Regions from separate parts of the Blautia intestinihominis genome, predicted to be linked through region 1. Evidence: riboswitches for the same ligand, from Rfam matches in the RefSeq annotation. Region 1 holds a riboswitch; each other region holds the start of a gene.
The links. A riboswitch is a leader RNA that binds a small molecule or an ion and turns the genes downstream of it on or off. The one in region 1 is predicted to bind cobalamin.
Positions count from the first base shown of each region.

Region 2: linked by a shared signal. The riboswitch ahead of WMO75_RS00510 (sirohydrochlorin cobaltochelatase) and the one ahead of WMO75_RS02845 (cysteine-rich small domain-containing protein) in region 1 are both predicted to bind cobalamin.
Region 3: linked by a shared signal. The riboswitch ahead of WMO75_RS16830 (ABC transporter substrate-binding protein) and the one ahead of WMO75_RS02845 (cysteine-rich small domain-containing protein) in region 1 are both predicted to bind cobalamin.

Region 1 covers NZ_JBBMEI010000005.1:31,037-36,493, reverse strand. Annotated here, with positions in the region: gene WMO75_RS02850 (phosphatase) at 1-710, shown strand, start outside; gene WMO75_RS02845 (cysteine-rich small domain-containing protein) at 833-1,114, opposite strand; cobalamin riboswitch at 1,481-1,672, opposite strand; gene nudC (NAD(+) diphosphatase) at 1,881-2,729, shown strand; gene WMO75_RS02835 (glycerate kinase family protein) at 3,041-4,162, shown strand; gene WMO75_RS02830 (diguanylate cyclase domain-containing protein) at 4,309-4,689, shown strand; gene WMO75_RS02825 (CdaR family transcriptional regulator) at 4,686-5,457, shown strand, end outside.
Region 2 covers NZ_JBBMEI010000001.1:123,927-129,383, forward strand. Annotated here, with positions in the region: gene WMO75_RS00500 (Ig-like domain-containing protein) at 1-2,032, shown strand, start outside; gene WMO75_RS00505 (hypothetical protein) at 2,164-2,781, opposite strand; gene WMO75_RS00510 (sirohydrochlorin cobaltochelatase) at 2,873-4,240, opposite strand; cobalamin riboswitch at 4,373-4,570, opposite strand; gene thiE (thiamine phosphate synthase) at 4,625-5,275, opposite strand; gene WMO75_RS00520 (Na+/H+ antiporter NhaC family protein) at 5,281-5,457, opposite strand, start outside.
Region 3 covers NZ_JBBMEI010000086.1:1,096-6,552, reverse strand. Annotated here, with positions in the region: gene WMO75_RS16850 (ABC transporter ATP-binding protein) at 1-113, opposite strand, end outside; gene WMO75_RS16845 (ABC transporter ATP-binding protein) at 106-888, opposite strand; gene nikC (nickel transporter permease) at 900-1,727, opposite strand; gene nikB (nickel ABC transporter permease) at 1,732-2,679, opposite strand; gene WMO75_RS16830 (ABC transporter substrate-binding protein) at 2,735-4,297, opposite strand; cobalamin riboswitch at 4,494-4,693, opposite strand; gene WMO75_RS16825 (hypothetical protein) at 4,769-5,457, opposite strand, start outside.

The DNA of each region.
Region 1 (5,457 bases):
ATCTTTCTGATGTACATACACATTCAATCGCAAGCGGGCACGGAACGACCTGTACTGTTTCTGATATGGCAAAAGCGGCTTCAAAGAAGGGCCTTAAACTGCTCGGGATCACAGACCATGGACCTGGCACACTTGCCGCGGGAACTTCTTCTTATTTCAGAAGTCTTTCTTATTCTCCCAAGAAACGCTTTGGGATTGAATTATTGTTTGGAGTTGAACTGAATATCCTTGATGTTGATGGACATGTAGATTTAAGTGATGAACTTCTTGACAAACTGGATTACGCGATCGCGAGCATGCACGCGCAAAATTATAAGAGTGGTTCTGTAAAAGAAAATACAAGTGCTTACCTGAACGCTATGAAGCATCCCTGCGTCAAAATCCTCGGACATTGCGATAATCCGCATTTTCCAGCAGATTATGAGACACTTGCAGTCGCAGCAAAAGAATTCGGAGTGATCTTTGAAATCAACGAAGCCTCCCTCGCCCCCTACGGCTACCGAGGAGACACCCGAGCCAACAACCGCGAGATCCTGCGCTGCTGCCGCAAATACAACATCCCGATCGTCCTCCCCAGCGACAGCCACGGCACAGAACACATCGGAGACTTCACCTGTGCCGCCGAATTCGTGCATGAAGAAATGTTCCCGGAGGAACTGATCTTGAATAATCAGATTCCAAGGTTGAAAATGATATTAGAAGAGAGATAATGAGTCTCCCACACACCGGTCCCTAATCTGCCGCCCTACGGGCGGCGTTCAGGGGCCACACCCCGGTGAGCGAATGTCATCCGTACAGGAGGTGTTTCTCCGTAGGCGTCCCCATTCCTCACCTACCCCATCTTCTTCATCAACTCCACCAACTCCGCATACTTCCCAGTCACATACCCATAATTCTTCCTCTTATGCGGCAGCTGACAATCCGTGCAGTCCTTAAATCCCTTATCCGTAAACTTAAAATTCCCGCCACATTTATCACCCAGTGCATACAACGGGCAATAACAAAACAGACAATTAAAGTTCTCCGGGTCTGCCCCTTTATGGCATGGAAAATATTCACACTCCTTATTGCTGAAATAGGAATAATGTTTCCCTTCCCAATACGGTTTCTCCATAATATTCACCTCCATCCCCTTTTCATCCTATTATATCCTATAAGAAGATATAAAAAAAGCAGCTATGATCAATGTCATGCTGTCATTCAAACATTCTTATAGAGGATTTGCGATGCTGCTCCGGGGTAGACAATGAATCCGTTCAAATATGCGGAGGGAACGAATGCATCCGAAGCAGTATCGCCTGCCATTTAATCATACCCTTAATGGGTTACCATGCTCTGCGGCGGCCACCGCAATTACAAGCATGAGGTATAATTCATACGAACAGGCGAATTCCATAAAAAAATGCCTGCTTCCAATAAGCAGACAACACTCTGGGACTGCGGATATCCCTAAGTTGGTTGTTACACTTTACACGGAAGTTTAACCTCGCCATACAAAGCAGGTTTCCTGACTTCAGGATCATCGCTTGCCTTCCCCTTCTCATACTATGTACAATGGGATAATGAAGGTTCGCTCCTCTGTTACAGTGACCGGATCGCTCAGGACTCTCACCTGATTCCCTCTTCTGACTGCTACGCGGACACAGCCAGCACTTCATATGTTCAATATGGAATTATACTGACATTATAATAGCATACCCTTTGGTCATTGTCAATAGTATCTGATACTTTTTTCACAAATTCATAAGTAAAAAGTTATAATCTCTTTTCACACCCGTTTTTTCTCTGTGTTGCATTTTTTCTGCGTGTGTCCTATACTGAATTATATTTTCCGGTCCTGCATGACCACTACGTAGTTATCACCAAAAGGAGGATTTTTTATGATTCAGGATATCGCACCGCATACTTATCACAATGAATATAAACCAGTCACACCGGATGGCAACAGCATCATTCTCGCTTACGAAAATGGAAAGTGTTTCTTCCATAAAAAAGAAGATGACGTTTCCATCTCTCTTCCACGTTTTCGCGAACTGGAAGGAAATGTAAGCGATCTGTACGAAAATTATATCTATCTTTTTTCCATTGATCAGGAACGTTTTTATCTGATCCCGGGACTTGATACATCCCTGCTGCCGGGCTATGAATTCCATGAAACAAGAGAGCTTCGTTATGTCCAGCCACAGTATCTTGCTTTCGCCACAGTCACTGGATATCAGCTCTGGTTCTGGTACAAAAATCGGCGTTTCTGCGGATGCTGTGGAAAACCAATGAAGCATGACACAAAAGAGCGTATGATGTACTGCCCTTCCTGCGGCCGTCGGGAATACCCGGTACTTATGCCGGCTGTCATCGTCGGCATCACAAACGGTGACAAGATCATTTGTTCCAAATATGAAGGCCGGAGTTTTAAACAATATGCTCTGATCGCCGGATTTGCAGAAATTGGGGAAACCATTGAAGAGACCGTCCAGCGTGAGGTCATGGAAGAGGTCGGCCTTAAAGTCAAAAATCTTCGTTATTACAAGAGCCAGCCATGGTCCTTCTCCGGCACTTTACTTTTCGGATTTTTCTGTGATGTAGACGGAGATGATACTCTCACGGTGGATCACGAAGAGCTTTCCATAGCACAGTGGTTTGAGCGTGATCAAATTATCGGTCAGGACAACAACAGCAGTCTTACCAACGAGATGATGATGGTATTTGCTGCTGGAAAAGAACCAAAATAAAGAATAGACAAACGTGGTATCTGTTTTTACAAGCAGACACCACGTTCAGACTATCGCATTATACTCATCATGCAGATCTGCACTTTACAATTCTTTTATCCGCTTCATTTCAAATATTTTGTTATATAGTATATATATTTCGTAAATTTATCTTTATTTTTCAGTATCAAAGACATATCTTTTTCATCCCGCACATGCTATAGTAACATCATCAAAGCTGTTCAGTTCCTCCAATCACCTTACACATTTGCGTTTACTGCCTGAGCAGCTTTTTCAAAAAAACATTCACATTACCAACAGGGGGTTTTGTTATGAAAGTTGTAGTTGCTGTTGATTCATTTAAAGGAAGCATGACTTCCATGGAAGCCGGCATGGCTGTCAAAGCCGGCGTTCTTGCCGCACATAAAGATGCAGAAGTGATCGTCAAACCACTGGCTGACGGCGGCGAGGGAACTACGGATGCCCTGATCGAAGGGCTGAATGGAGAACGTGTCGATGTCACAGTTACCGGACCTTATCATGAACCGGTCAACGCATATTATGGTTATCTCAAGGACACCAACACTGCTGTCATGGAGATGGCTTCTGCCGCCGGGATCACGATCTCCGAGCAGAAAGATCCTATGATCGCTACCACTTACGGTGTCGGTGAAATGATCCTTCACGCCATCAACAAGGGAATCCGCAATTTCATCATCGGAATCGGCGGCAGTGCTACCAATGACGGTGGGATCGGAATGCTTAAGGCTCTTGGATTTACTTTCCTTGACAAAGACGGTCAGGACACCGGCGAAGGCGGACAGGCGCTTGCCAAAGTGGCTTCCGTCAGACTTTCCGACAATGCTGAGCTTCTCTCCCAGTGTAATTTCAAGATCGCATGTGATGTCACAAACCCGCTCTGCGGCTTCCAGGGTGCCACTTACATCTATGGTCCGCAGAAAGGCGTTACTTCCGAAATGCTTCCGGTCCTCGATGCCGGAATGGAAAACTATGCAAAAGTTACCTCACAGACCATCGGAAAAGACAACATGAACGCATCCGGTGCAGGTGCCGCAGGCGGACTTGGTTTTGCATTCTTAAGCTACTTAAACGGAGAACTGACTCCTGGCATCCAGCTTATCCTGAATGCTGTCCATCTTGAGGACGAAATGAAAAACGCCGATGTTGTCGTAACCGGTGAGGGTCGTCTGGATCATCAGACCGCCATGGGAAAAGCTCCTGTAGGCGTCGCAAAACTCGGCAAAAAATATGGTGCAAAAACCGTCGCTTTTGCAGGAAGCGTCACAAAAGAAGCCGTTGCCTGCAACGAAGCCGGTATTGATGCATTTTTTCCGATCGTCCGTGGAATCTCCACCCTCAGTGAAGCCATGGATCCGGCTACTGCCAAAGCCAATATGGCTGCAGCGGTGGAACAGGTATTCCGTCTGCTTTAACTTTGTCCCTTTTCTCCCTTTGCCCGCTGGTCCCTCTCCCGTATGCCAGCGGGCTTTTTTGCGTATAAAACTGGTATTTTGGCGGCTGATTCGTTATAATATGAAGAACGGGTTTTTTACTATATAAAATAATGGGGTATTTTATCATGAAAAAAATAGCACTTATCACAGACGGCTGGAAACGTTACGTTACCTATGCCTGGGTAGAGGGATACCGCCGCATTGCTTCCGTTCTCCGGCAGAACTGTCCTGTCGGTTCCATATGTATGCGCTATGGTGGCGACGAGTTTGTATGTGTCGTTCCTGATCTTGACATAAGAAAGCTTCATCAACTGGAACAAAATATCCAGCACGCTCTGGCTGAACTTTCTTCTGCCAGTCATTTCTCGTTTCCAATTGAAGCAAGCATTGGCAGTGTCATCGCTGACGATCCTGTATTCTCTCTCAATGACTATATCAATCTCGCCGACCAGAAAATGTACCAGACTAAAAAAGCCCACAAAGCAGCACGAGGAGCAACACCATGACACCTTACATCACCAGAGCACTCGCACAGCAGATCGTAGATACCGTCCGGGATCTGTGCGGACAGAACGTGAATTTCATTGACTGTTCCGGGACGATTTTTGCCAGCACAGATGCGACACGCATCGGGACCTTTCATGAAATCGGACAGCAGACGGCCGAGCGCGGTACTGTGATCGAAGTTCGGGAAAATGACCGTTTTACCGGCACACAGCAGGGTGTCAATCTTCCTGTCTACCATAATCACAAGATGATCGCCGTCATCGGTATCACCGGAAATCCCGATGAAGTACGCAAATATGCCAAACTGGCTGAACGGATCACCCGGCTTTTGATCCGTGAGAAGGAACTGGACGCTTTTAACCGCACAGAATCTGACAAAAAAAGCTATATCCTGCGCGGGCTGATCGACCATGAGGATATCCACCCGGATTATCTCAGAGAAAATCTAACCCGGTGGAACATCAGTGAAAAAAAGTCCTGGCAGCTTCTTCGCCTGAAAATCCATTCTGACGATGGACCTGTACTCTCCGCTTCTCTGGACACTGCCATCTCCCGGCTTTTTCAGAAGCTTGACAGCCAGCTTTTTACTTTTGTGTACCCGGATGAGTATCTTGCTGTCATCGAGGACAAAGTTTTCCACCGACAAAGACAGATTCTGGTGGATTTCGCACTGAAATATACAGGCACTCTGTGCATAGCTGTGGGAAACCCGTCCTTGATCCATGAGATCGCAGATTCTGCTTTTTCTGCCGAGATCGCGATGAAAT
Region 2 (5,457 bases), on a different contig from region 1:
CAGTAAGACCACAAACGTCAACAAAGGCTCAAAATGGAGCAATGTCCAGGCCATCACTTTTGACACCACCTCCATGGCAGATACTGACAAGAGCGATATTGATGCTTCCGGCATGAACAAACAGGCTGCCCTGGATTATTCTTCTGTAGATGCTGCTCTGGCAACTGTTCCTGAAGACCTCTCCATCTATACAGACGAAACAGCCAATGCTGTTACTTCTGCCGTGAAAGCACTTAGCGGTACATACAAAGCTGCAACACAGGATGACGTTGACAAACTGGCCACCGCTATCACCGATGCGGTCAACGCTCTGGTTGAAAGAGGACTTCTCACTGTTACAAACGAAACATTAATGTTTAACGTTGAAAAAGCTATTCTCAGAGACGGCAATCTCATCCTTACCCTTCACGGAACAGGTTATCATTATCTGTACAAAGGTACTTATGAAGAAGCTGTTGCAAATGGTGATAACAGAGACAACTGGATCGCCGGTGAAGAAGTTAACGGTAAATGGCAGTTTACTGTCCCTGTAGCAGAAGGCGAGACATACCTTCCGATCGTAGCTATCTCCAACAGCTACCTTACCAAATATGAAGAAGGCAAGAACTCTCTGAAAAGAGCTTTCTATCCTCGCCAGGCTGTGATCGATCAAGACGCTGCTACTTTAGTTACCGGTGATTACGATCATACAAAAGATCTGACCGTTGACAACAGCGTTAAGATGTTCAACGTTGCTGCTGCTTCTCTTGAAACCATCGGCGGACCAAATTCTAACAATTATAAGGAAATCCTTCACCTGACCATGGGCAGCGACAGCTTTGACAAAGTATTTATCGGTTTTGCCAAAGATGCAGCAAAAGCTGAAACAACGGCTGACATCACAGACCGCAAAGTTTCTTTCAATATGAAGGCAAACGCTATGGGTGGAGAAGCTACTACAGATTATCTTGACAAAGAAGTAATCTTCTCTTTCCATTCTGTAAAAAATGGTACCTGGTATGAGCGTGTCTTCAATGTAAGCAAGACAAATGGCACACTTACCATTACACCGGTTGCTGCTGCTGATTACACCGCTGTAGATGCGGCTCTGGCTGCTGTTCCAAAGGATCTCTCCATCTACACTGACGAAACGGTTGCTGCTGTAAGAGCTGCTGTAGACGCAGTTAACAAAAACTGTACCGTATACCAGCAGGCCGATGTTGACAAGATGGCTTCTGATATTACAGCAGCTGTAAAAGCACTGGTTAAGAAACCTGTAGCCGCTGCCAAAGTTACGCTGAATGCTACAAGCAAAAAAATCACTACCGGTAAGTCCTTTACATTAAAGGCCACTGTTGCACCTTCCAATACAACAGACAAAGTTGTATGGAAATCCAGCAATACCAAAGTTGCAACTGTATCCGCTAACGGTACTGTAAAAGCAGTGAAAGCAGGTACTGCTGTGATCACCGCTACGGCAGGAAAAGTAAAAGCAACATGCAAAGTTACTGTTGCCAACCCAGTTTACAAAGTAACCAGCATCAAACTTGCAGCTGCTCCTTCCCGCTACATCACAGCAGGCAAAAGAGTACAGCTCAGAGCTACAATCACTCCTTCCAATGCAACAAACAAAGCAGTAACCTGGAAATCCAGCAATACCAGAATCGCAACTGTCAGCTCTACCGGTATTGTAACCTTCAACAAAAATGCAGGCGGCAAAAAAGTCACCATCACAGCTACTGCAAAAGATGGCAGCAAGAAATATGCAAGAATCACCCTTGCCTGCATGAAAGGTTCTGTAAAGAGCATCAGGCTTTCCGGAAAAACTACCGTTACCAACGGTCAGTCCACAAAAGTAACCGCAGCCGTTACTTCTCAGGGCGGAAGCGCAAACAGATCACTTGCATGGTCTTCCAGCAATACAAAACTTGCTACCGTTGACAAATACGGTAAAGTCAAAACCATCAAAGGCAAAAAAGGTACAGTTACCATCACTGCCAAAGCAACAGACGGATCTGGAAAGAAAGCAACATTCAAGATCCGCATCAAATAATATCCCTCAGTTTCACTGATCGATATTACTACATAAAAAAATATCCTGGCGGGTTCAGTTATGACACTGGATCCGTACAGGATATTTTTATTGTACTGCATATTTGGTTATCGTTTTGTCCAAAGACAATTTTATTTCTCTGACGCTTCTTTTGTATCGTCTGTTGAAGTGTCCTTCGTCTCTTCTGTTGCTGCTGTCTCATCAGATTCTTTCTGAGGATTGGTGACTTTTACCTTATGATCGTACCATTTGTTTTTCTTTCCGATCAGGGCAAGGTCAAATTCTTCGTCAATAGCTTCAACCGGAATATCAAAACCATAAACTTCTTCTGACATTCCATCGCTGTATGTAACAGTATCTGTTGTCGGCTGGAGAAGTTCTGCACCATCTTTCTGTGCATCCTCTGCTGTTCCCACAAACAGATTTACGATATTTTTGGAAGCCAGACTTACATGAAGTGTCATCTTACCGTCTTTGACTGTCAGGACTCCCTTGCCATCGTTTGCTTCGTTTACATGGAACATTCCGCTGTCTGTGTCAAACTCAGCACTGTAGGTGCCATCTTCCAGAACTGCATCCTTTGCATCGTCCTTCTTATCGGTTGTATCAGCCTTGGCATCATCCTTCTTGGCATCTGCTGTTGCTGTAGAAACTGACTTGACTTCTGTTTCTGCCAGAACCGGCGTAAAGCTTCCAAACATAAGTGCTCCGCTTAATACGCATGCCATCATTGCCACTGAACGTTTCATAATATTTTCCTCCTGCTTTTACAGGAAATGCCCGGAAAGACCTAGATCCTCCCGGGCAGCCCCGTTATCTTACATAAAAACTGTTTCTTTATTATTCTGCTGCTTCTTCTGTAGTATCAGCTGCATCGTCTGTTGTTTCCTCTGCTGCTGCATCATCAGAAGCTTCTTCTGTGTCATCTGTTACTTCTGCTGCATCATCAGCTGTTCCCAGAGAATCGATAGCATCTTTTGTATGTGCTACATACAGATCCTCAACTGCTGCGACTCTCCCAAGACCTTCGATCTGGCAGTCAACACTGTCAAATGCTCCGGATGCCTCGAACTGGCTCTTCCAGGAATCTTCATCATCACCAGCCATATCGTTGTTTGCATGGTCACCAGCTACAACCATAAGCGGACGAAGAACGACTTTCTTGAAGCCTGCATCTTTAACCTTAGCGATAACTTCTTCGCATGCGGTGTCTTCCGGCTCACCTTCAACAGTTCCGATGAAAGCGTTTGTGAATCCAAGGTCTTCCATCTGTGTCTGCATCTGATCGTATGTTACGTTTGCTGTATGAGAAGTACCATGTCCCATGAATACGAATGCTGTTCCGTCTTCTGCGGCTGCTTCCATGCTGTCATATCCTGCTACCTTGCAAGCTTCATCTGTGATAGCCTGTGCAACTGCTTTCTTGTCGTCGTTGATCACAGTAGCGTCATCACCAACTTCACCAAGCATTGGCTCTGCGATTGCTACAGATTCGAATTTGTCTTTGTAGTTGTCGATTACTTCTACCATCTCATCGTACTCAGCACCATGCATCAGATGTGTAGGCTGAACAACAAGGTTCTTAACTCCGTTTGCTACTGCACGGTCAAGAGCCTGATCCATGTTGTCGATTGCTTCATCATCTCTTGCCTCTACATGGTTGATGATGATCTGTGCTGTGAAAGCACGTCTTACGGACCAGTCCGGATAAGCTGCTGCCAGAGCATCTTCGATTCCTTTGATATCCTGTGCACGGCTGTCGTTGAAGGAAGTACCAAAGCTTACAACAAGAAGTTCGTTCTCACCGATCTCATCCTGGTTGCGTGGGTCATCCTTGGAAGCATCGCCTGTGTCACGTCCGAAATATTCCGGGCTTGCTTCTTCACCTTCTACCAGTTCTTTCTGTGCGTCTGTCAGAGCATCCCATGCTTCTTTGGCTGCCTTACAGTCCTCATCTGTTGTGTCGTTTCTTTCCTGAACGTAGATCTTGTCGATCAGTGCTGCAACGTTGTCTGCTGCTGCCTGGTCATCATCAGATGCCTCTGCTGTATCGTCTGCTGCTTCTGCGTCATCTGCGTCATCTGCTGCTGCCTCTGTTGCAGTGTCCTCTGCGGTGTTGTCAGAAGCCATAACTCCTGCTGTACCCATCATAGATACAGTTGTGATCGCTAACAGTGTTGCAAGTGCTTTTACAGTTTTGTTTTTCATGTTTTTGTCCTCCTTTGACATTACAGTACGAAAACTGAACAGAATCCTGCACACAAAAAAAGCCCTCAAAAAAGGGGTAAGTGGTCTATCAAAAAACGGTACGACCAATTACTCGTGATCTGGAATCCATATTCCCGTACCAGACAACAGGCAGGTTTCCTGACTTGCCGCTCAACATATGGTTCTATCTTCCCAGTTTCCCAGTGATCATGCTTAATGCATACAGAACCGTACTCCGTGCTTACAGTGACGAGATCGTACAGGTTTCTCACCTGTTTCCCTTTTAACCTCATGAACAATGCCCTCGGCACCTGTTATCTTCTTTATTCAATTTTCTATACAGTATCATATTTTTTGACAAATTACAATACATTTGGGCTATTTTTAACAAAATATATCGGTCAGCCTGCTCATCTGTGCTGTTTTTGCTGCCGGATCTTCCGCTGCAAAGATCCCCGAGATCACGGCTGCACCGTTGACTCCGCTGCCCTCAAGCTGTGAGACATTTTCGCTGTTGATCCCGCCGATCGCCACGACCGGAATACTGACAGAGGCTGCGATCTTCTTCAGTTCTTCCATGGAAAGATATTTGGCATCTTTCTTTGTCGTGCTGCCAAAAACCGCCCCTGTTCCGATGTAATCTGCTCCGGCTTTTTCGGCTGCGATCGCCTGTTCAACAGTCTTGGCTGTCATCCCGAGGATTTTGTCCGGTCCTATCATGGCACGGATGTCTCTTTCCTTAATGTCTGACTGACCGACATGTACACCGTCCGCATCCATTTCCAATGCGATTTCCACACTGTCGTTCACTACAAAGGGGATATTGTACCTGCGGCAGAGTTTCTGAAGTTCTATGGCTTCTTTTCTTGTCTCTTCTGCACCCAGTTCTTTTTCTCGGAGCTGAAGGAAGGTTGCCCCGTTCTGGATCACCTTTTCGCAGACAGAAAGAAGTGTCTCGTCTTCTTTCAGCCAGCTTCGGTCCGTAATGACATAAAGTTTCAGCGCTTTTGCTATCTGTTCTCTTGTAAATTTCATTTTTCTTATCCTTTCTTCCGAATTCCATCCAATACCCTGCAAAGCGGCAGCAGATACAGGAAAAACGCGAATAAAATACTGCTCTGTGGTGCACCGACTGCCGTAAGCGGAACTGCCCCCGCGATCGACCATGGGATCATTGGTGCAAGGATCACGACACTGTCCTCCAGGTCATTCGCAAA
Region 3 (5,457 bases), on a different contig from region 1:
TTATACATTTTCAGATTAATATCATTGTTCGCCAGCAGAGTACGTCCATGTGATGCCGCAAATCTTCTGGTTACATGTTTCGCTTCCAGTATTACTTCTCTTTTTTCAGACATATCGTTCACCTCCCCGGGATGGAACTGCCTCCAGAAGTTTTCTGGTATATTCATTCTTTGATTCTTTCAGAATATACTCTCTTGTTCCCTGGTCTTCCATTTTTCCGTTCTTCATTACAACAATATAATCTGACATGTAGGCAGCTACACCCAGATTATGGGTTACTACAATAATGCCTGTATGATAATCATCTCTGAGCTTCATCATCTGACGCACGATCTGTGCCTGCGTTGTTACATCCAGTGCAGAAGTCGGTTCATCTGCAAGAAGAAGCTTCGGCTGATAAGTCATTCCCATCGCAATACCAACTCGCTGTCTCATACCACCGGATAACTGGAAAGGATAAGATTCCATAATATTATCCGGAGACGGAAGTCTCATTCGCTCCAGCATTGCGATTCCCTTACTCCATGCCTCTTTTTTGGAAATTTTCTCATGAGTAAGAATATATTCTGTGAATACTTTTCCGACTTTACGTGTCGGATTCATCATTGCACCACTGTCCTGAAAAATCATGGAAATATCAGAACCACGAAGTTTTCTCCACTGTTCCGGTGTATAGGATAAGAGGTCTTCTCCTTCAAATGTAATACTTCCTTCTGTGACCTTACCGCCACCTGCAAGAAGTCCCAGAACAGCACGGATAACAGTGGTTTTTCCACTTCCGGATTCTCCTACCAGAGAAACGATCTGTCCCTCTTTCATATCCAGATTAAAATTCTGAACAGTTGGAACATTTTTGTAGGAGATTGTCACATTATCTAATTTCAGCATGTTTATTCCTCCTACTCATTTCTTGGATCGAGGATATCACGGATGGAATCCCCAAGCATATTAAATACAACAACTACTACAAAAATAGCAAGACCCGGGAAGATCATCAGCCACGGAGCGGACTGCATACACGCTCTTCCTTCATTCAGCATATAACCCCATTCCGGTGCCGGCGGCTTCGCGCCAAATCCCAGGAAGGACATTGCTGCCAGTTCCAGCATCATGGAACCTATATCTGTCGCAGCAGTAATGATCAGTGTAGGAAGTGCATTTGGAAGCATATATCGAAACAGCATATACGGTGTTTTGGAACCGGTAACGATCGCTGCTGATACATAATCCCTGTCACGGATCTTCATAACCAGGCTTCGTGCCAGACGCGCATATTTGGTCCAGCTTACTACTACAATAGCGATGATCGCATTTTTGATACTTGCGCCCATAATACCTGCAACAGCAAGAGCAAGTACCAGTCCTGGGAAAGCAAGCATCATATCTGCAATTCGCATAATAACAGCATCAATGACACCTCCGAAATATCCTGCAAGGACTCCGGTAACAGTTCCCACCAGAAAGATCAGGGCAACAACACCAAAGGTTGCTGACAGAGATGCACGTGCTCCATAAATAACTCTTGAAAAAATATCCCTGCCCATTTTGTCGGTTCCAAAAATATGTTCCTTGCATGGCGGAAGCAGTGCATCTACCAGAGAACCTTTTAACGGGTCAACCCCTCTGGTTACCACCGGTGCAAATACTGCTGTCAGAATAATACAGACTGCAAGAATAGAAAACACGACAAAAGTTTTATTTGCTAAAAATCTGTTTTTCTTTTTCATGATTCTACTCCTTTAAACGCATACGTGGATCAATATAAACATAAGATGCATCAACGATCAGGTTAATGACCATATAAATCAGGGCAAGCCATAATACATATCCCTGGATCAGATTGTAATCACTGGATGTGATTGCTGAAACTGCAAGGTTTCCAAGACCCGGATAAGAGAAGATTACTTCTACAACACTGGTTCCTCCAAGAAGTGATCCTATGGAAAGACCAAACATTGTGATCAGCGGAAGCAATGAATTTGGAAATACATTGCCCCAGATAATCTTTGATTTCTTTACTCCTCTTGCCTGTGCACCGATCACATAATCCTGACTCAGTTCATCCAGCACCGCTGTTCTTACCTGTCTGGTATATTTGGAAGACATTGCAATCGCAAGTGTCAAAGCCGGAAGAAACAGACTCTTAAAGTCTCCCGCAGAACTGATAACCGGAAATGCATTGATATAAACACAGAATGCCAGCATTAACAGAAGTCCAACCCAGAAGTTAGGCATCGCACATCCGAGGAATGTAATTCCCCGGACGAGATAATCGATCCATTTATCTTTATATATGGCAGACAACATACCTAAAGGTACAGAAATAACCAGCATAAGGATCATGGCCATTAATGTAAGTTTCAAAGTCGGCCATAATCTGGCTGCAAGAAGTTCTGTAACTGGTTTATTTAAGCTGTATGATTTGCCAAAGTCACCTTTCAGACAGTTCTTAAGCCATCTGGTATACTGCACCAGAAACGGATCATTCAGACCAAGTTCCTCGCGTGTCTCCTGAACCATTTCTTCAGTAGGCATTACACCGGTTGCCGTGTACATGTTTCGTACAGGGTCACCTGGTGACATAAAGGTCAGTGCAAATGTAATAAAGCTGATACCGATCAATACGATCACAATCTGTAATAAACGCTTGATTATTTGCTTTTTACTCAAAAAAGACACCTCTTTTTATTTCTGTTTGTAACTATTCAGTAACTTCACAATTCGCAGACTTTTCTTATTCTGCAGGAGTAATTTCTGTTGACAGCCAGTAGTAATCTGCTGTATGGATATGTGCAGAACCAACTTTCTTACTGTAGATCATAGATGAGTTGTAGTATCCATCAATCAGAACCGCTGCATCATCTACCAGGATCTGCTGCATCTGGAAGATCAGATCTTTTCTCTTTTCCGGATCCATTTCACCTTTTAATTCTTCATATAACTTATCATAGTCCGGGTTGGAGTATGCGCAGTAGCTGGTATCAGTTGCCCAGTTAGCCATATATGCCAGAGGATCTCCGGTACCAACAGTGATCCAGTTATTGTTATTAAAGTCATAATCCAGTGCTGCAAGTTTACTCCACTGATCATCTGAGCTTCCGTATTCAGGAACAACACCGATGCCGATTTCTGCAAGATACTGTGCGTGAGCATCTGCAAAGTCATTCAGAAGACGGTTTTCATAAGAAATATATCTAAGGTTGATATTCTGGCCATCCAGTTCACGGATTCCATCTCCATCTGTGTCAACGATTCCTGCATCATCCAGAATCTGTTTTGCTTTTTCCGGATCATAGGTATATGGATTCTCAAGTTTGTCGTAATCATAGTTCAGAGTAGATGGCAGTACGGAAAATCCTGGTGTATAAAGTCCACCGATTGTTCTGGAATTACAGATTGTATCATAGTCAATTGCCATCAGGATTGCCTGACGAAGTGTTTTGTTTCCAAGAACACCATCAAAGTTCATCCATGCAAATCCGCAGCGTACACCGGATGCAATATCAACAGTAAAGTCATCACTGTCCTGGAAATCCTGAATATCTGCTACATTTGTGATATTCTCAACCAAGTCTACCTGACCACTCTGGAGAGCCATTGTTTTTGCGGAGTTATCTCCCATGAACAGCAGATTGATCTTATCGTATGGAACATCTTCACGATAATACTCATTTGCAGCTAATGTATAACCAACACCTACACCATTGAATTCTTCAATCTTGTATGGACCTGTTCCAATAATTCCATTATCGTAGTTTTCAATATGTTCTACATCTGTGATTCCCATAGTTGGGTGGCAGAGCTGTCCTACAAGGTTTGCATATGGTTTGCTTGTTTTGATGTTAATAGTATTTGCATCATCATCTACAGTAACTTCTGCTTCAAATTCCAGATATTTCTCCGGTTTGGCAGATCCGGAAGGTCCTACCTCTTTCATGTGATCAAAATACTCTTTTACCTTTGTCGGAGTTAAATCACATCCGTCAGAGAATTTAATTCCGTCTTTCAGCTTGATCGTCCATTCTGTATGCTCGTCATTTACTTCATAACTCTCAGCAAGCCACGGGATAACTTCCATATTGTCATCGAATTTAAATAATGCTTCAGCAATACCATATCTCATAGCATTCCATCCACTGTTTTCATCATTTGCACTGTTTACACATCCATCTGTGTACATCTGACATCCGAAGTTTAAAACCTTCTCATCACCCTTCGCCTGTACAGTAACTCCCATTAATAATGCAACTGTTGTTGCCGCTGCTAACACAAGTAATTCTCTTTTTGTTTTTTTCATCCTTTACTTCCTTTCTTTTTTTGTTTCTTCGTTGTTTTTCTTCCTTCTCATACTGTCCATTCCTGTGATTTTGAACGAAAAAAAAGACAGATGCTCCCACATCCGTCACGAAATCTTACCATTAAAGAATCAAACATATATATGCAACACATGAAGTTGTAACTCTTAAGCAGGATTTCTCGTCGTCCGCAAGAATCTCTTTTACCAGAAATAAGCAGGTCTCCTGACTTAAGCTTACCCATTTTCAGCACCTTCCCAGAAAAATATCTTCCAGTGGCATTCAGCTGAAAACCAACTATCACAGTGACGGGATCGTACCGGATTTACACCGGTTTCCCTTTTAATCAGACCAGCAGGACGCTTCTGCTGGTCTGAACTTATCTCTAAAATCATTAAATGACCGTATGAATACTCATCTAGCATAACATACCATCATGTATACGTCAATTATTTTAGACTCTTATTTTCTATCTATTTTTCCGTAAATTTCCGGAATTTCTCAAAATTTGTTTCCGGTGTATAGGATTTCAGAACTTCCATCATGTCCTCTACACTATATGTATTATCATACATTCCAATAGATAACGCATACTGCTTATTAAACTCATCTACTGAATCCGCTGTCCAGAATGACTGCTGCAGCCGGAAAGCACTTCCATCTTCACGGTAATCTTCTGCAAAGCCTTCCAGAGCATTTTTCATGGCAACAAATGATGGTGCAACGATAGCACCGTATTTTCCTACAAGATAGTCGATTCTTTCCTTGCCGTTATATCCCTTTTTATTAAACATTTCGTATGTATCTTCTGTAAAACAGTCAATGGAACCCAACAATACATCTGTACTGTTCTCTTCTTCATAAGCATCAATTATCTTGATAAAATCACTTGCGCTCACTACACTCAGAATAACATTATAATCTCCTGTATTCAGCGAATCAGCCAGCTTTTCATCCAGGTGATCTTTTGGATACCCCGGAACCAGAGTAATCTTAATGTCACTGCCTGTTTCAATTTCTTCAGTATCCTGCGTATTCACCAGTTCTTCTACAGACTTCTCATATGACAGGCCATATGCTTCCTGAAGCTTATTCAGAATACCAATCGTTCTCAGACGATGCATCTCATTACCGATAGCAGATCCTCCACATGCTATTATGT